DNA from 3 places in the Salmonella sp. A1325 genome. Region 2 is predicted to be linked to each of the others. Evidence: predicted binding sites of a transcription regulator. Region 2 holds the regulator's gene; each other region holds the start of a gene.
The links. The regulator Fur, encoded in region 2, represses iron uptake genes when iron is present. The targets are predictions, from matches to a motif close to ATAATAATGAGAACNACTATCAA.

Region 1 (6,547 bases), on a different contig from region 2:
CCGCTTTGAGCGTATTGGGGACGATACGCTGGAAGCGACAATGCCCGTCGATCATCGCACCAAACAGCCGTTCGGCTTGCTGCATGGCGGAGCGTCTGTGGTGCTGGCGGAAAGTATCGGCTCGGTCGCAGGCTATCTGTGTACGCAGGGGGAGCAAAAGGTGGTGGGGCTGGAGGTGAATGCCAACCATGTACGGTCGGCGCGTCAGGGGCGCGTACGAGGCGTCTGTAAAGCGTTGCATACCGGGGCTCGCCATCAGGTCTGGCAGATAGAGATCTTTGATGAACAGGGACGTCTGTGCTGTTCTTCGCGCCTTACTACGGCGATTGTGTGACGTTGTCACCATAAAAGTGTGATGCATATTGCTTTTGGTCAAAATATGCGCAGAAAAAGGTGATATACTGTGCACGTTTACACATAAGCGAGGATGATATGTCTACTGATTTAGACCCAACCCAACTGGCGATTGAATTTTTACGCCGTGATAAAACCGAACTTTCTCCCGCGCAGTATTTGAAGCGTTTAAAACAGCTGGAGTTAGAGTTTGCCGATCTCCTCACCCTCTCTGCAACCGAACTGAAAGAAGAGATCTATTTCGCCTGGCGGTTGGGCGTGCATTAATAAAGTCTGTGTAGGCCGGATAAGGCGTTAGCCGCCATCCGGCTATGTTACCAGGCAATCTCACCAGACCCTGTCCCCAGGTAATAGATAACCCCCTTGATTTTGTTTAAAAAAAATACAGATCGCCATTTGTGCTAAAAAGGCGCGCGCTCTTTATGAGATTATTCTTATGCCCCTTCAAGAGCTAAGCCATTAAGAGTGCCGGAGATAAGCGCCGGATGGGGCCGGAACCCTTAAGCCTGTATTGAACAGACTTAAGGGTTTTTCTTTTCCGGGCGCGTAAAAAACTAAGGTCTGTCAATAACCGTTGGCATGTCGTCAGCCGTATGATTATTCAAAATACGGTTAGCCAGCACACCTGACATCATCGATCCGTTAACGTTCAGTGCCGTGCGGGCCATATCAACGATAGGTTCGATGGCAATAAAAATACCGACCAGCGCAACGGGAAAATTCAACGTCGACAGGACAATCAGCGCCGCGAACGTACCGCCGCCGCCGACGCCGGCTACGCCAATAGACCCTAGCGCAATGGCAGGCAACATCGCTGCCAGAAAATGTAGCGAGAGCGGATCAATGCCGATGGTGGGCGCAATCATCGCTACCATAATAGCCGGATAAATCCCGGCGCAGCCATTTTGCCCCATACTGGAGCCAAACGAGGCGGAAATATTGGCAATGGTGCTTTGTACGCCAAATTTTTCCTGGGCGGAAATGGCCAGCGGGATAGAGGCTGCGCTGCTGCGGGAAACAAACGCAAAGGTTAAGACGGGCCAGACCATTCTGAAATAACGCGCTGGATTATTACCGCTGAGGATCAGCAAAATGGCGTGCACGATAAACATCATGAAAATCGCGATGTAACAGGCGCCGATAAAACCAAGTAAGCTGGCGAATTGTTCAAGGTGGTATGATGAAAATACGGTAGTCATTAATGCCATGACGCCATAGGGCGTTAATGCAATAACGATACGTACCATCTTCATGACCCAGATCTGAATAGCGTTAATGCCTGCGCTTAATTTCTGACCTTCTTCCGGCGCCTCTTTTTTGACCTTTAACAGAGCGATCCCCGCTATTAGCGTGAAGATAACGATGCCGATAACGGAAACACTTCTGGCCCCCGTAAGATCAAGAAAAATATTAGTTGGGATCAGCGATGTCACTAACTGGGGAATCGACACCGCGGCAGTCTTATTGACTTCTTCCGTAGTTAACATTGACGGCATGTGCACAAAAGCGCTGGCGTCAAGCCTCAGCACATGAGCGGTCAGTAATCCGATAAAACCGGCAACCATCACCAGACATAACATGCATCCGACGATCGTCAGCGACATTTTTCCGATGCCGGCGCTATTTTCCAGTTTATTGATGGCGGAAAGAATAGAAATAAAAATTAGCGGTATAGCGACCAGTTTTAGCAGGTGGACGTAACCATTGCCGACGATGCTGTACCATTCGATAATAGTTTTAGTGTGATTTGCTGAAATAAAATGCAGGGATAAACCAATAACAGCCCCTAAAAAGATAGCGATAAAAACGCTTTTCGACAGGGAATCGCTTTTTTGATTAATTCTCAAGATGACCCACGAGAAAACCAAAAAAAGTGCGATATACGCGAGCGTAACAACCATATTTTAAGCCTCTTGCCTCATTCAGCACCTGAAATGCCGGAAAGAGTTTACATAAACCTATAGCCCAAACTGAGTTATAGAACCGCAGCGGATTATAAAGAGCGCAACGCCAGGTATCCATACAAAAAATGGGGTTCTGACCTCGCCGCCTGACAATGTCGACAGCCTATTAATTAAATAGTCATTTTCTATACATCTTTTCGTTTTTGACCTGCCAGAACGGTTAACGTCTTATAAATCATTATTTATCAAAAAGTTAAGCGATTTTTTGTCTGTCGTATGACCTGGCGGACAGGGTCTATGCTTAATAAAAGGCGCTCAATATAACCATTTGTTGGAAAGCCCCTGCGGTTAAGGGGTTGAAGTGATAATCATTATCACTAACATGCTGTTATATCCTGGTGATTTAGAACGCGAGGTAACTCTATGGAATTGCATTCAGACACGTTTAACCCGGAGGACTTCCCCTGGCAAGGGCTGACGCTAACGCCAGCGGCGGCTGCGCACATACGTGAACTGGCAGCAAAGCAGCCGGGCATGTTGGGCGTGCGGTTAAGCGTAAAACAGACGGGATGTGCCGGATTTGGCTATGTTCTGGATACCGTTCGGGAGCCGGATAAAGACGATCTGGTTTTTGAAGCCGAAGGCGCAAAGCTTTTCGCACCGTTACAGGCGATGCCTTTTATTGACGGAACAGAAGTGGATTACGTACAGGAAGGGCTGAACCAGTTATTTAAATTTCATAACCCCAAAGCCCAGAATGAATGCGGCTGCGGCGAAAGTTTTGGGGTATAGGCGGTACTATGTCTCGTAATACTGAAGCAACGGAAGAGGTCGGCATCTGGACAGGCGGACGCCTTAATTACAAAGAAGGATTTTTCACGCAACTACCCACTGATGAACTGGCAAAAGGCATCAGCGAAGAGGTGGTGCGCGCGATTTCCGCAAAGCGTAACGAACCTGAGTGGATGCTGGAATTTCGTCTCAATGCCTATAGAGCCTGGCTGGACATGGATGAACCGCACTGGCTGAAGGCGCACTACGATAAACTGAATTATCAGGACTACAGTTATTACTCTGCGCCATCATGCGGAAACTGCGACGATAGCTGCGTTTCCCCGCCGGGAGCCGTACAGCAAACGGGCGCGAATACCTTTTTGAGTAAAGAGGTTGAAGACGCCTTCGAGCAACTTGGCGTTCCGGTTCGCGAAGGGAAAGAGGTCGCCGTCGATGCGATTTTTGACTCGGTCTCCGTAGCGACCACATACCGTGAAAAACTGGCGGAACAGGGCATTATTTTCTGTTCTTTTGGCGAAGCGATACACGATCACCCTGACCTGGTCAGGAAATATCTTGGCACCGTCGTGCCGGGGAACGATAACTTTTTTGCCGCGCTGAATGCGGCAGTCGCTTCCGATGGGACATTTATCTATGTTCCCAAAGGCGTGCGTTGCCCGATGGAGTTATCCACCTATTTTCGCATTAACGCTGAGAAAACCGGTCAGTTTGAGCGCACGATTCTGGTGGCGGATGAAGGCAGCTATGTGAGTTATATCGAAGGCTGCTCCGCGCCCGTACGCGACAGTTATCAGCTCCACGCCGCGGTAGTGGAAGTCATCATCCATAAAGATGCTGAAGTAAAATATTCCACCGTACAAAACTGGTTCCCGGGCGACAACAACACGGGCGGTATTCTGAACTTTGTGACCAAGCGTGCGTTGTGCGAAGGGGAAAACAGCAAGATGTCGTGGACCCAGTCGGAAACCGGTTCGGCGATTACCTGGAAATACCCGAGCTGCATTCTGCGCGGTGATAATTCTATCGGCGAGTTCTATTCCGTTGCGCTGACCAGTGGACATCAGCAGGCTGACACCGGCACCAAAATGATCCATATCGGTAAAAACACACGCTCAACCATTATTTCAAAAGGCATTTCCGCCGGCCACAGCCAGAACAGCTACCGTGGGCTGGTAAAAATTATGCCGACGGCGACCAACGCCCGAAATTTCACCCAATGCGACTCCATGTTGATTGGCGCGGACTGCGGCGCGCATACGTTCCCGTATGTTGAATGCCGCAATAACAGCGCGCAGCTGGAGCACGAAGCGACAACATCACGTATCGGTGAAGATCAGCTTTTCTATTGTTTGCAACGCGGCATCAGTGAAGAAGACGCTATTTCGATGATCGTCAACGGTTTCTGTAAAGACGTTTTCTCGGAACTACCGCTGGAGTTCGCCGTTGAAGCGCAAAAACTGCTGGCGATTAGCCTTGAGCACAGCGTCGGTTAATGATGAAGGAAAACTCATGTTAAGCATTAAAGATTTACAGGTCAGTGTGGAAGAAAAAGCGATTTTGCGTGGCCTGAATCTGGAGATTCACCCCGGCGAAGTTCACGCCATTATGGGGCCGAACGGTTCCGGGAAAAGCACGCTCTCCGCCACCCTGGCGGGACGTGAAGATTACGAGGTCACCGGCGGCTCGGTTACGTTCAAAGGTAAAGATCTGCTTGAACTGTCGCCGGAGGAACGGGCGGGTGAAGGGATTTTTATGGCCTTCCAGTACCCGGTAGAAATCCCCGGCGTCAGTAACCAGTTTTTCCTGCAAACCGCGCTGAATGCCGTGCGCGCCTACCGCGGGCAGGCGTCATTGGATCGCTTTGATTTTCAGGATCTGATGGAAGAAAAGATCGCATTGCTGAAAATGCCGGAAGATTTGCTGACCCGTTCGGTAAACGTCGGTTTTTCCGGCGGGGAGAAAAAGCGCAATGATATTTTGCAAATGGCGGTGCTGGAGCCGGAACTGTGCATCCTTGATGAGTCTGACTCCGGACTGGATATCGATGCGTTGAAAATTGTAGCGGAAGGCGTCAACGCGTTACGTGACGATAAACGCGCTTTTATTATCGTGACCCACTATCAGCGCATACTGGACTACATCAAGCCTGATTACGTCCATGTCCTCTATCAGGGGCGAATTGTCCGATCCGGCGATTTTACTCTGGTCAAACAACTGGAGGAGCAGGGTTATGGCTGGCTTACCGAACAGCAGTAAAGCGCTACAGCAATGGCAGCATCTCTTTGAGGAAAAAAGAGAAAGTCGAACTGAGCAGGCAAGACAACATTTACAACAGATGTTACGTCTGGGATTGCCGACGCGTAAACATGAAGACTGGAAATACACGCCGCTGGAGGGCTTAACCCATAGCCAGTTTATCCAGCAGTGTGCGACTATCAGCGCCGCACAGCGTGATGCGCTGGCGCTGCAAATCGATGCCGTGCGGCTGGTGTTTGTCGATGGTCGGTTTATGCCAGAGCTCAGTGATAGCACGCAAAACAGCGGATTTGACGTTAGCGTCAGGGATGAGCGCCAGGCGCTTGCCGCGCCGGTGCAGCCTGAGGTTTTTCTGCATCTGACGGAAAGCCTGGCGCAATGTGTCACGTATATACAGGTACGGCGAAATCAGCGTCCGACCAGGCCGTTACTGTTAATGCATATCACGCAGGGTGTGGATGGCGACGAGCTGAATACCGCGCATTATCGCCACCATCTGGCGCTGGCGGAAGGCGCGGAAGCGACGGTTATTGAGCATTATGTCAGCCTTACAGCGGCAAAACATTTTACCGGCGCGCGTCTGACGATGAACGTTGCAGACAATGCGCAACTGCGCCATATCAAACTGGCGTTTGAAAATGCGTCCAGCTATCACTTTGCGCATAACGATCTTCTGCTGGCGACAGACGCCTCGGCGTTTAGCCACAGTTTTCTGCTGGGCGCCGCAGTACTACGTCACCACAGCAGCTCACAACTGAATGGCGAAAACGCGACGCTTCGACTGAATAGTCTGGCGATGCCGGTGAAAAATGAAGTCTGCGATACGCGGACATGGCTGGAACATAACAAAGGTTACTGTAACAGCCGCCAGTTGCACAAGACCATCGTCAGCGACAAAGGACGCGCGGTCTTTAATGGCCTGATTAACGTGGCGCAACACGCCATTAAAACCGACGGCCAGATGACCAATAATAACCTGTTGTTGGGGAAACTGGCTGAAGTCGATACCAAACCGCAATTGGAGATCTATGCCGATGACGTGAAGTGCAGCCACGGCGCGACGATCGGGCGTATTGACGATGAGCAGATGTTTTATCTGCAATCACGCGGCATCAGGCAGCAGGAGGCGCGGCACATGATTCTTTACGCGTTTGCCGCAGAGTTAACGGAAGCTATCCATGATAGCGCCCTTAAACAGCAGGTGCTGGCGCGAATCGGCCAGCGACTGCCCGGAGGCC
Region 2 (6,547 bases):
GAATAAAGCCGCGATCCATGGGTTTCTGGCGCGCATCGCCATGTAACGGCGACCGCCGCAGATTGAGCCACAGTAGCCCGGCCGGGCCGATAAGCAGACCGATACCGCCCAGCGTGCCGAGCATGACCGGCAGGCTAAAGAACGGGTAGGGCGCTTCCCAACCGGCGACGTAGTGATAGCCCGTCGCCACGACCGTGGCGGCAAAACAGAGCATAAAACCGTAGAAGGTAAAGTGATGAAAACGACGGCGCAGCAGCGTGAACGCATCGTCCGCTTCGTTACAGCCTTTGCCGTGACCGCCGTCGAGATATTTCAGCGTTAACGCATTGTGCGACGCTTCCGCAATCTCCGCCGAACGCGGTACCCCCGGCGAGATCTCACGCCAGAAGCGGATTACGCCCGCCATAAGCAAACCGATTGCCAACACAAAAACTGAGCCAAACATCCATGCCAGCAGGCTATGCGGAAAAATTTGATAGAAGTCACCGGCCAGCGGCGGATGAATCAGCGACCCTTTCAGCGCCATCGTCAGTAATAAAAAGAGCGTCAGACCGACTATCAGCGCCAGCGCGACGGTGATCCCCGCCCGACGGTATAACGCGCCAAAAGCGGCGGGCTGGGCATACTGTTGATACGTCTCCAGGCGGGCTTGCGCCATCGCTTTCGGCACGTTAATGGCAAATTCATGGGGTGGCGCGTACTGGCACGCGTGCAGGCAGGCACCGCAGTTATGACATAAATTTGCCAGATAATGAATATCGGCTTTACCGAATTCGAGCCGCTGGGTCATCGCCGGAAATACCGCGCAAAAACCTTCACAGTAGCGACATGCGTTACACACTTGCATGACGCGTTCGACCTCGGCTTCCGGTTCGGTAAGCACGGTGGCCTCAATGATTAATTTTTCAAGCTGTTTCATGCTGCGCCTCCTTGTGCGCCGCGCGAGCGGCTTCTATTCCCGCAATGCGGCCAAAGGTTGTGCCGATAGACATGCCGACGCCTGCGGTATACCCCTTGCCCAGAACATTTCCTGCCATCATCTCGCCAGCAACAAATAGGTTGCGGCTTGGATGACCGGCAAAATGCACCGCGGCACGTTCGTTAACTTTCAGGCCCAGGTAGGTAAACGTGATGCCGGGTCGCAGCGCATAACCGTAGTAGGGCGGCGTATCAAGCGGGCGCGCCCAGTGGGTTTTCGCCGGCGTCAGGTTTTTGGTGGCGCAGTCATCAAGCAAGGTATGATCAAAATGACCGGGTTGGCAGGCCTGGTTATACTGCGTGACGGTATGGGTAAATTTTTCCGCGTCCAGCCCCAACTGGCAGGCCAGCTCAGCCAGCGTATTGGCCTGCGCGCCAGGAAAAACCGGCGGCATAAAGTGGCCGATGGCTTTGCTGTCGATAATCGAATAGCCAATTTGTCCTGGCTGTTGAGCCACCAGCCGCCCCCAAATGGCGTAACGCTTCGGCCAGAAATCTTCGCCTTCATCATAAAAACGTTCGGCGTCGCGATTCACGACAATACCCAGCGATACGCAATCCACGCGAGTACAAATACCGCCGTCGTACAGCGGCGCCCTGGCATCAATCGCTACGCAGTGCGACTGGGACGGATCGCCAATGATATCCGCGCCGGCATCCATCATAAATTTGAGTAATACGCCCTGGTTAAAACGCGTGCCGCGAATCAGGAAATTATCCGCGGGCCATTCGCCGCGGGCGTTTTCTCCCCAGGCCTCCCGCAGCCATTCACGGTTTGATTCGAAACCGCCAGCCGCTAATACGCAGGCTTTGGCGGTAATACGTTCGCTACCCGCCAGCGCTGCCACGAATTCGCCGTCATGAAGTTCAAGCGCGTGAACCGGCGTGTTATAGCGAATCTGTACGCCCAGCCGTTCGGCGCTACGGTAATAGGCATTGACGAGCGCTTTCCCTCCGCCCATAAAAAACGCATTGGTGCGCGCAACGTGGAGCGCCCCAGATAGCGGCGGTTGAAAGTTAACGCCATGTTTGCGCATCCAGTCGCGGCATTGCGAAGAGGTGCGAATGACCAGCCGCGCCAGCGCCTCGTTGGTGTTGCCGTCGGTGACTCGCCACAGATCCTGCCAGAATTCCTCTTCAGGATAGCTTTCTACCAGCACATCCTGCGGCGCATCATGCATACAGCGCAGGTTTCGTGTGTGCTGAGAATTTCCGCCGCGCCATTCTCGCGGGGCAGCCTCCAGCAGCAGAACCGATGCGCCCGCTTCCCGTGCGGTCAGGGCGGCGCATAATGCGGCATTGCCTCCGCCTATCACCAGTACATCAACCATCTTATACTCCCGTACCATTTAACTATTTGTTAAATTTGTAATTGAAATGTATACGGATAAATAAGCGGCGCGCTATCAGGTAGCGCTAAACAGGGGTTTAGTAAGCGTAAAGGGTTGCGCCTGGCCATTCACCAGCGTCGACTAACTGACGCATAACTTTGGTAAGGACTACTCTGGCGGCAAGGCCGGCGGGCGTCAGTTCATCATCCGACAGGCTGACTAAAAAATTGGGGCGGCTGAGTACCGGATTATGGACGCCGATCACGCGTAGCGCGTCGTTATCCAGATGAGAAATCGCCGCGCCGGGCTGCAACGTGGCGCCAAGACCGTCGCGCACGGCGCGCATCAACAACGCCAGGCCGTCAATTTCCGCGACGATTTCAACGTTAAGCGCATGTTCCTGGCAGACAGCGTCCAGCCTGCCGCGCAGCCCGTGTCCCTGGCTTGGCATAATGAGCGGAATGCCTGCCAGTTGTTCAGGTGTGATCGGGTTATCAGGAAGCGCCGCCAGCAGGGCATGGGAGCCAATCAGAAAAAGCTGTTCTTCAAGGATCGGTCTGGCGCTCCAGCGCAGGATTTTATCTTTTTGAAAAACAACGGCTAAATCAATCTGGCGGGTATTGATCATTCTTTCCAGATTACCGGACAAGCTTTCCACCACATGCAGTCGGACATCGGCATAGTTTTCCTGCATGGCATGGATAAACGGTATACCCAGTATGGAGGCGGTACTGGGGGCCATTCCTACGCTCACATGACCGGAAAGGCGCGCTTCTCTGGCGGCGAGAATCGCGTCGTCGGCATGACGCAGGGCGAGTTGCGCCTGCGAATAAAAGGCCAGCCCGGCGTTGGTTGGCGTTACGCCGCGCGAAGTGCGCTGCAGCAGACGGATGGCAAGCTCGTTTTCCAGACGGGACATCTGTTGACTTAATGCTGAAACGCCAATATCAAGATCCTGCGCGGCGCTGCCCATACTGCCGGTTTCAATAATACGCACGAAATAGCGTAACTGGCGAAGCTCCATTCCTGCTCTCCTGAGATGCGATAGCGTTTTTTACATTAAATCAACATCAAGCGGCAGGAAAGAGGAGGATATAAAAAAGCCAACCGGGCGGTTGGCTCTTCGAAAGATTTACACTTATTTAGTCGCGTCATCGTGCGCGTGCTCGTCTTCGCGGCAGTCTCCTTCAGCGCAGTGGCCGTAAAGATAGAGGCTGTGATTAGTTAAACGAATACCGTGTTTCGCCGCAATTTCACGCTGGCGCGCTTCAATAGAGTCATCACTAAATTCAATCACTTTTCCGCAGTCAAGGCAGATAAGATGGTCGTGATGATGCTGTTGCGTCAGTTCAAAAACGGATTTACCGCCTTCAAAATTATGGCGGGTCACGATACCGGCATCGTCAAACTGGTTCAGCACACGGTATACGGTTGCCAGACCGATTTCTTCACCCATGTCGATCAGGCGTTTGTATAAATCTTCCGCACTGACGTGATGGTTATCTGGTTCCTGAAGAACTTCCAGAATTTTTAAACGAGGAAGCGTTACTTTCAGGCCAGCCTTCTTTAATGCGGTATTGTTGTCAGTCATGCGGAATCTGTCCTGTTGCTAAACGATTCACTTCATTAGAGAAGTGACAGAAATTGCACTCAAGATAATGCGTATCATTATAGGACTGCCATGCCGAAATGAAAACCGCAAGTCTCTCGCAGATGTTAATAAAACTGTGGTTTTGCCTGCAAATTTTGGCGCCACCTGATTACACCCGGACATTGTACAGGGATGGGTGCGAAAGTTACAAATTTGTAGCAATTATTTTGATTGGTCTTGTCTATTGATGCGGCGCAGATATAACGCTGCGCCGCATAAGATTAGGCGTTGAGGATGTCGTCGAGGTGCAATTCAGCTGAAACTTGCTTAACCCATTTTTCAACACGCTCGGCGGTCAGCTCAGGCTGACGGTCTTCGTCAATCGCCAGGCCGACAAAATGATCGTCGTCAGCCAGACCTTTAGAGGCTTCAAAATGATAGCCTGCGGTTGGCCAGTGACCCACAATCGTGGCGCCGCGCGGCTCAATAATGTCGCGAATCGTGCCCAGCGCATCACAGAAGTATTCCGCGTAGTCTTCCTGATCGCCACAGCCAAACAGCGCCACCAGCTTACCGTTAAAGTCAATCTCTTCGAGAGTCGGGAAGAAGTCATCCCAGTCACATTGCGCTTCGCCATAGTACCAGGTTGGGATGCCCAGCAGCAGAATGTCATACCCTTCCAGGTCTTCTTTACTGCTTTTTGCAATGTCATGCACATCGGCAACGTCTTTACCAAGCTGTTTTTGAATCATTTTTGCGATATTTTCGGTATTACCGGTGTCGCTGCCGAAAAAGATGCCAGTGATTGCCATGAGTAAAATAACCTCTTGAAACTTATTGAAATGGTGGTGGCGAATTGCCCACGGATAAGGGCAATCATAGCAGAACAGGCAGATATGCGGAAACAGCAATCACGCGGGACTGCACGCTCTGCTACACGAAATATGAAACAAAACTTATTTTCAGACTAAACCCTGGCCGCGCAGCGCCATAAGCTGCTTCATTAATATTTCTTCAATGAGCTCGCTGCGGCTAATGTTGCGCGCTTCGGCCAGCTCATTCAGCGCGTCAACCGCTTGTGCGTTGAGTTTTAATTCGACACGCTTGAGGCCACGAACTTTGTCGCGTTTTAACTGGTTGCGCTTGTTGATGCGTAACTGTTCATCGCGCGAAAGCGGATTCGTTTTAGGTCGTCCCGGGCGACGCTCGTGCGCGAACAGATCTAATGTCGTACGGTCCGTTTGTTCTTTGGCCATGATTTTGGTGACTTCGGGGGAAACAATCAGCCAGGCTTATGCCCGGATGGATAGCGCGCCATCATACATCAGCGAGGAAGCGACGCCAACGCCCGCGCGCGTAATCGCGCACAGGCGATGAGTTTTTAATCAGTTAGCGTTTATCGTGCAGATAACGGCGGATGGCGCGCAGAACCGCCTCTGGTTTTTCGGCATGTACCCAGTGGCCCGCGCCGGCGATCACATGTGCGCGCGCCAAAGGGAATTGCGCCAGCAGCGCGTCGCGGTACGCTTCGGTCACGTAGGGCGAGTTACCGCCTGGAATAAACAGCGCCGGATGTTCCCAGGGCGGAATGGTTTCCCAGCCGACGATATGCGGATACTGCTCCCATAATACCGGAACATTAAAACGCCATTCGCCTTCAGCCCAGGATTTTAACAGAAACTGGATCACGCCTTCTTCGTTGAGGTGCTGGCGCATAATCCCTGCCGCCTGTTGGCGGGATGTCGCATCGGATTCGCTGACGGCGTTAATGGCCGCGAAAATGCGATCGTGGCGGCGAACGTGATAATCCACGGGGGCGATATCAATCGCGACCAGACGATCGATGCGATCGGGCGCCAGCGCCGTCAGCGCCATTACCGCTTTTCCGCCCATGGAATGACCAATAAACGTCGCTTTTTCAATCTGCTGCGCGTCAAGCGTATCCAGAAGATCCTGGGCCATTGCCGGATAATCCATGACCGGATCGCGCGGCGATAAACCATGATTGCGCATATCGACCTGAATAATGTCGTGATCGGTCACCAGATCGCGCGCCAGTACGCCGAGGTTGTCCAGGCTGCCAAACAGGCCATGAACGAGAACGATGGGGGAATTATTGTGCAGGTTTTGTGCAGATTGCGCTCGGATGTTTAATTTCATGGCAAAGTTCTTTTTTTCGCTCTGTCGGGTTAGGGTATTATGTTGACCATTCTGCCACTGGGCTGCAACCTCTAAGGTTTACTCCGAGTTTTTTTGTCAGCCGGGCTTAACGCTATCCGCTGTTGGGATTTGTTCCTATAATCCCAATGACTTGTATTCAGCAAAGACATCGCACTGGATTAAGATGAAAACGATTGAAGTTGATGATGAACTCTATAGCTATATTGCCAGCCACACCAAGCATATCGGCGAGAGCGCATCCGACATTTTACGGCGTATGTTGAAGTTTTCCGCCACGACACAGCCAACGGCTTCAGCGGTGAAGGGGACGCCTGCGGCGCAACCCGTTGCCGAAGCGAAACCGGTTAACCCGGTAAAAGACAAAGTTCGCGCGATGCGTGAGCTGTTGTTGTCTGACGAATATGCCGAGCAGAAAAAAGCGGTCAACCGCTTTATGCTGATTCTGACTACACTCTATTCACTGGAT
Region 3 (6,547 bases), 110 kb from region 2:
GCTGTCTCACAATTTGTGTGGTTATTACTATGCTTATTGCTGTTGCCGTAAATGTGCGGTGCGGGAGCCGCTGACGAGTTTGATAGAGGGGAGAGCACGATGACCATTTCCGCTCAGGTTATCGACACGATTGTCGAGTGGATTGATGATAATTTGAATCAGCCGTTACGTATTGATGATATTGCCCGTCATGCGGGGTATTCCAAGTGGCACCTGCAGCGCCTTTTTATGCAGTACAAAGGGGAGAGTCTGGGGCGCTACGTGCGTGAACGGAAGCTAAAACTGGCGGCGCGCGACCTGCGCGACACCGACCAGAAGGTGTATGATATTTGTCTCAAGTATGGTTTTGATTCGCAGCAAACCTTTACGCGCATTTTTACCCGCACGTTCAACCTGCCGCCAGGCGCTTATCGTAAAGAAAAGCATGGCCGTACGCATTGAAATGTTTAATCGGCCAGCGAAAACCAGCGCCGCCAGATAAAGCGAATAACATAATATTCCAGCGCGCCGAGCAACAGAAACCATAAACAAAACAACAAAGTATAAAGCTGGTTGAGATCCATAAGATGAAAGATCCCGACCAGTTTTTGCGCCAGCGCAAGGCCGAGCGAAGGGGCGGGCAGCAGCAGGCTGGAGAGCAACGCCATCAGCAAAATACCGGCAGCGGTCATCAATGATTCAAGCGGGTGTTTCATGGCTTTGTTAAACGTAAGTTAAAACGCCATTGTCCGGGATATCGCCTGGTAAGGCAAATATGCTGTCTATTGTCCCGCCCAGATTTCACAATGTTTTTGTACCAGACCTATCAGCGATCCGCCGTCGGCAATAAACTCCCGCATATATTGCGCTTCGTTACCGCCTTTTTTCACCTGCAGACGTAGCGCGTCAATGGCGCTGTCGGCGCCCAGCTTGCGCGCCGAGGGGGTAACGTTGTCCAGCAGACGCAGCGTATCATCTGCCAGGCGACGGCGGTCGCCGGTATAGACATCGGTTAGCACGCCCTCCAGACCATAGCGGCAAGCCTGAAAACGGTTGAATTTATATAACAGATAGTCTTGTTCCTGCGGTTTAAAGGGACGCTCGGTCAGCAGCCAGTGCGCGGTCGCCTGAATCAACCCTGCCATATTGATGGCATGATCAAGAGTGAGCGGCGTATCCATCACCCGAACTTCTACCGTGCCAAAGGCCGGGCTGGGGCGGATATCCCAGTGCAAATCTTTGATGCTGTCGATCATCGTGGTGTAAGACAGACGACGAAATAGTCCGGCAAACTCTTGCCAGTTATTGACCCATGGCATGGGACCGTTATCGGGAAAAGCGGAAAAAATATTCAGGCGCGCGCAGGCAAAACGGGTGTCAGATCCTTGCATATAGGGGGACGCGGCGGAGAGCGCAATAAAGTGCGGCACAAAATGCGACAGCCCGTGTAAAAGATAAATCGCATCGTCGCCATTCGCGCAGCCGACGTGGACATGCTGGCCGAAAACCGTCGCCTGTTGAATTAAGTAGCCGAAATTTTCCAGCGTGCGTTGATAGCGCTCATTATCACAGACCTCCTGACGCTGCCATTTTTGAAAAGGGTGCGTACCGCCGCCGCAAATGCCGAGATGGTGTTCCGACGCCGCCTGTAAAATAACGTGCTGCATGGCAGAAAGTTGGGCCGCCGCCTGGTCAATATCGCGGCAGACGCCCGTGGCCATCTCCAGCATACTTTCGGTGATATCGTGCTTAATTTCTCCCGCAGTAAGTTGGGGCTTAACGGCGTCGATCAGCGTAGAAGAGTCCTGACTTAAATCGTAGCCAGGTGGATTGATCACCTGCATCTCCAGCTCAATACCAAGCGTATAAGGTTCAGAAACGTGAAAATCATTCAGCGCCATAGCGATCTCATTTATCGGTGTATTGCGCTAAGTATAGAAGCGGGAGCGCTCCTGTCGTGGGGAAAGCGCGTTATTGCAGAAACAAGAGTAATAACGCTATTGCCACGTTGAAACCATTCTGTACGGACGGTACGTTCAGCCATCGTGGCGGCAAAGGCTGGCAGCAGATGTAATGAGATGTGCGTGGCGGTAAGCGAGGTAACTTTTGCGCTATCGAATCCCGGGAGCGTGACGCGGTCTGAAAAGGCTTTATAAACGCTCTCTTTGGCGGAGAAAGCCAGCGTCAGGGCAAGCGGAAAAGGGAGCGAGCTCGCCTGGAGAATTTGGCGCTCATCGCTATCGATAATGGACGGCGCCAGCTCTGTCGCCGTGTGCTGACTCATGATTTTTTCTATATCAATGCCGATACGCTGTCGGGATATGACGGCCAGCGCCGTTGACGCACAGTGGCTGATGCTGCCAAATAGGCCGTCCGGCCATAGCGGCTGTCGCTTGTCGCCAATACCGGGCACTGTCCTGACGCCCACCTCGCGTAGCGCATGAACGGCGGCGATGCGGCCTGCCAGATGTTCAGCTTTACGCTTGCGTCCGGCAGACTGTAGCCGATCGTGATGAGGCAGCCATAACAGGTCGTGCTCGTGAAAGCTGCTCGCATCAAAGTCGACGATATGCAGCCTGTGTCCGGCAAAGGGGAGGGGAAAATGAGATGTCCGCATCGTTTTTTGCTAATTCCCTCCCCGAATGAGGGAGGGAAGGTTGCCATCAGAAATGGGTATTAATGCTCATATACCACGTACGTCCCGGTTCGTTATAGGTGTACGCGCCAGCGCCCGCCATATAAGCGCCAGTTTGAGTATCCCTGACGGTTTGCGCGTTACCTTCACGCCACAGACGTTTGTCAAAGAGGTTATCCACGCCACCGGTCAGGCTGACATTTTTGGTCACGTCCCAGGTCGCGCTCAGGCCAACAATACTGTATGGGCTGACCGCTTGCTTATCTGTTCCGGTAACGGGGTTACCCTGATAATCATATTTCTTCGGCTCTTGTTTGCCGTACCAGGTGAAGGTCGATTGCAGAGAAACGTCCTGACGTACCTGCCAGCTCAGGGTTGAGTTAAGCGTGTACTGTGGAATAATCGACAGGCGTTCGCCGGTCTCTTTGTTTTTGCTCTGCAGCATATACGTAACGTTATTCGTCCAGTTGACGGTGTCGCTAACCGGTACGTTTAACGTGCCTTCCAGACCTTCAACGACCGCTTTCGGTACGTTCTCCCACTGATAGACATCCGTTTTGCCGTTGTTGATACGCTGCAACGGCACCGTACCCGCTTCAATCTTATTGCGGTAATCATTGCGGAACCAGGTGATGCCGGCCAGCCAGCCATCGCGTTTAAATTCCAGACCGATCTCTTTATTGATGCTGGTTTCGGCTTTCAGATCATCGTTACCCATCATATAGCAGCCGATGCCGGTACCCGCGCCAGTCGCGTAGCAACCCTGACCTTTGCTATACAAAATATAGTTTGGGTTAGTCTGGTACAGACTCGGGGCTTTATAAGCGCGGGCGATCCCCATTTTCAGGGTAAAGTCATCCCCCAGACCTTGCGACAGGTTCAGCGATGGGCTCCAGTTATCCCCCACAATACTGTGATGATCGAAACGTAGCCCCGGCGTCAGCATGGTGCTGTCGGTCAGTTCCATGTTGTTTTCAGCAAACAGAGAGAAAATTTCCGCTTTTGAATAGGGGCTACGATTGGTACTGCTGTAACCCGGGATATTTCCCCCCATAAAGGTTTGCGAGTTGGAGAGCTCGTCTTTCATACGCTGTTGGGCCCATTCGGTACCCAGCGTCAGGTTTTGATTGACCAGCAGATCGAAAGGAAGGCTCACTTCGCTGTGTAGGGTGACGTCATTCAAATCGGCATCGGCATATTTTTGCGATGCTTTGGGATCGAAAATTCCTTCTGTGCCGCCTGCCAAGCCTTCCGGCATCCGGGAGTTACGGGTATGTTCGTATTGCACCCAGTTACTGGTGGTTACGCCATTATCCCAGCCGCCGTTCCAGGTCAGAGAGTAGTTCTGCCGATAGAGGCGGTTCGTCTCTTTTCCGTAATTATCTTTCACCAGTTGGTTCGTATTGGTGTTCTGAGTATCACCGGCATAGAGGTTGCCCTGGCGACTGTAACCGGCCTCCAGCTCCAGAGACTGAAGCGGAGCAAAATCCCAACGAACCACACCGTTGATATCTTTGTTAATGACCCCCTCGCGTCCTGCCGGTAGCGTGTCGGCGTAACTCCCGGTACGTTCAGACTGATGCCCCTGGTTAATATTACGCGCATCCGCCTGCGTTTTGTCGAGGTTGCCATACAGACGGAAGCTGAAATCCCCGCCCAGCGGGCCGTTCAGGCTAAAGTTAGTGCGTTTGGTCGCGCCTTCGTCTTTATGTTCCGGCGCGTTGAAATAGGTATTCCAGGAGCCGTGCCACTCGCTACCGCCTTTTTTGGTAATGATATTGACCACGCCACCCGCCGCGCCGTTGCCGTAGCGTGCGGCGGCAGGGCCACGCAGCACTTCAATGCGTTCGATCATCTCCGGTGGCACCCACGCGGTATCGCCGCGGGTATCGCGTTCGCCGCGCCAGCCCAGGCGCACCGAGTTACGGCTGGTGACGGGTTTACCATCAATCAGGATAAGGGTGTTTTCCGGCCCCATGCCGCGAATATCGATTTGGCGGTTATTCCCGCGCTGACCGCTGGTGGAGTTGCCGGTCAGGTTTACGCCCGGCATGGTGCGGATGATTTCTGACACGTCGCGCGCGGGCGGATTTTTGCGGATCTCATCGGCGGTGATGGTGGATACGCCTGGCGCCTGTAGGTTTTGCTGGGCAGCGGTCACCACGATGGTGTCTTCATTGGTGAGCGCAGTGCTATCGGTTTTTTCTTCCGCCATCACGGGCAGAGCGGCCCCGTAAATCCCTAAATTGACCAGTAAGGTCAGGGAATGAATCTTCTTGTTCATTGTATATCCTGCTTTTCTTTAGCCACATAAGCCAAAGCGCCCGTCAAAGGCATTGGCCGGGTGGTGAAATTGTGTTCGCGCGTCCCATAGCGCGACAATACGCTATTGCAAATGCAAATAGTTATCAATAATATTATCAATATATTTCACCTTTTATATACAAAATTCATAATAAACACAGGGTTATAATGAAAGAGGCGCTGGCAACGGGAAGTGAGGCCTGGTGGAGGACGAAAACCGGGCCGGAATGGATACGGGAAAAAGACGGAAATTATCGGGTCACTTTTTGGTGGCGCGACCCGCAGGGAAACGAAACACACTCCCCGATACGGCGTGTCTGGGTCTATATCACTGGCGTAACCGATCATCATCAAAACGCGCAGCCTCAGACGATGGCGCGTATTGCCGGAACGGATGTCTGGCGCTGGAGCACGGCGCTTAGCGCTAACTGGCGCGGCAGCTACTGTTTTATTCCTACCGAGCGCGATGACGTTTTTGCCGCTTTTGCGCCGGGCGAAACGCCCGATCGGAACGTACTGCGTGAAGGCTGGCGACAGCTATTACCGCAGGCGATTGCCGACCCGCTTAATTCGCAAAGCTGGCGGGGAGGACGTGGTCATGCGGTTTCAGCGCTGGAAATGCCGGATGCGCCCCTTCAGCCGGGATGGGATCGTCCTGAAACGCCGTACTCGCCGCCTTTGATGATGCAGTGGCATAGCGAACGTCTGGGTAACTCCCGCCGCGTATGGATATTGACGACCGGAGACGAGGCGCCGGAGGAAAGACCGTTGGCTATTCTGCTGGACGGTCAATTCTGGGCGGAAAATATGCCCGTCTGGCCCGCTCTCGCCTCGCTGACTCATCAACGCCTGCTTCCCGGTGCCGTCTATCTGCTGATTGACGCGATTGATACTCAACACCGCAGCCAGGAGTTGCCCTGCAATGCCGATTTCTGGCTGGCGGTGCAGCAGGAACTGTTGCCGCAAGTCAGAGCCGTGACGCCTTTTAGCGATGATGCCGGGCGAACGGTGGTCGCCGGACAGAGTTTTGGCGGCCTGTCGGCGCTGTATGCCGGCCTGAACTGGCCGACGCGTTTTGGCTGTGTACTAAGCCAGTCAGGATCGTTCTGGTGGCCCCATCGCATCACCCCGCCGGAGGGGGAAGTCATTACCCGGCTGAAAACCGGCGCATTATGCGCGCGCGGACTGCGTATCGTACTGGAAGCCGGCGTGCGTGAGCCGATCGTGTTTCAGGCGAATCAGGCGCTTTATGCCCAACTGAATACCTCGCAGCAGTCCATTTTCTGGCGTCAGGTTGACGGCGGACACGATGCGCTTTGCTGGCGCGGCGGGCTAACGCAAGGGCTGATGCTGCTTTGGCAGCCGCTTATCGACACGCTTTAACCGGGCACATGTCCATGACAGGAGTTGAGTATGGAATTCAGTAATCCCTTCGATAATCCGCAGGGACAGTTTTACATCCTGCAAAATGCGCAGCGTCAATTCAGCCTTTGGCCAGCGGCATGTGCGCTTCCCGCAGGCTGGGACGTGGTATGCGAACCGCAATCGCAGGACGCGTGCCAGCAGTGGCTTAATACGCGCTGGACAACACTGAATCCGGCGCATTATGCCGATAAGCAGGAGGCGAAA

Region 1: sufA (Fe-S cluster assembly scaffold SufA) is a predicted target of Fur. The motif match lies at 2,620-2,642, and genes of this name have one in related genera.
Region 3: fes (enterochelin esterase) is a predicted target of Fur. The motif match lies at 5,010-5,032, and genes of this name have one in related genera.

Annotation. Positions count from the first base shown of each region.
Region 1 is NZ_JAMLWO010000001.1:534,042-540,588, reverse strand. It holds gene menI (1,4-dihydroxy-2-naphthoyl-CoA hydrolase) at 1-334, shown strand, start outside; gene NAZ64_RS02815 (YdiH family protein) at 433-621, shown strand; gene NAZ64_RS02810 (L-cystine transporter) at 909-2,255, opposite strand; gene sufA (Fe-S cluster assembly scaffold SufA) at 2,682-3,050, shown strand; gene sufB (Fe-S cluster assembly protein SufB) at 3,059-4,546, shown strand; gene sufC (Fe-S cluster assembly ATPase SufC) at 4,563-5,309, shown strand; gene sufD (Fe-S cluster assembly protein SufD) at 5,284-6,547, shown strand, end outside.
Region 2 is NZ_JAMLWO010000003.1:429,853-436,399, forward strand. It holds gene tcuB (tricarballylate utilization protein TcuB) at 1-919, opposite strand, end outside; gene tcuA (FAD-dependent tricarballylate dehydrogenase TcuA) at 906-2,309, opposite strand; gene tcuR (tricarballylate utilization LysR family transcriptional regulator TcuR) at 2,407-3,333, opposite strand; gene fur (ferric iron uptake transcriptional regulator) at 3,448-3,900, opposite strand; partial or broken gene NAZ64_RS09050 (fur leader peptide) at 3,893-3,978, opposite strand; gene fldA (flavodoxin FldA) at 4,182-4,712, opposite strand; gene ybfE (LexA regulated protein) at 4,863-5,156, opposite strand; gene ybfF (esterase) at 5,290-6,060, opposite strand; gene seqA (replication initiation negative regulator SeqA) at 6,245-6,547, shown strand, end outside.
Region 3 is NZ_JAMLWO010000003.1:324,129-330,675, forward strand. It holds gene NAZ64_RS08520 (RamA family antibiotic efflux transcriptional regulator) at 100-441, shown strand; gene NAZ64_RS08525 (DUF1158 family protein) at 447-695, opposite strand; gene NAZ64_RS08530 (YbdK family carboxylate-amine ligase) at 762-1,880, opposite strand; gene entD (enterobactin synthase subunit EntD) at 1,892-2,596, opposite strand; gene NAZ64_RS08540 (TonB-dependent siderophore receptor) at 2,643-4,898, opposite strand; gene fes (enterochelin esterase) at 5,087-6,301, shown strand; gene NAZ64_RS08550 (MbtH family protein) at 6,332-6,547, shown strand, end outside; gene entF (enterobactin non-ribosomal peptide synthetase EntF) at 6,547-6,547, shown strand, end outside.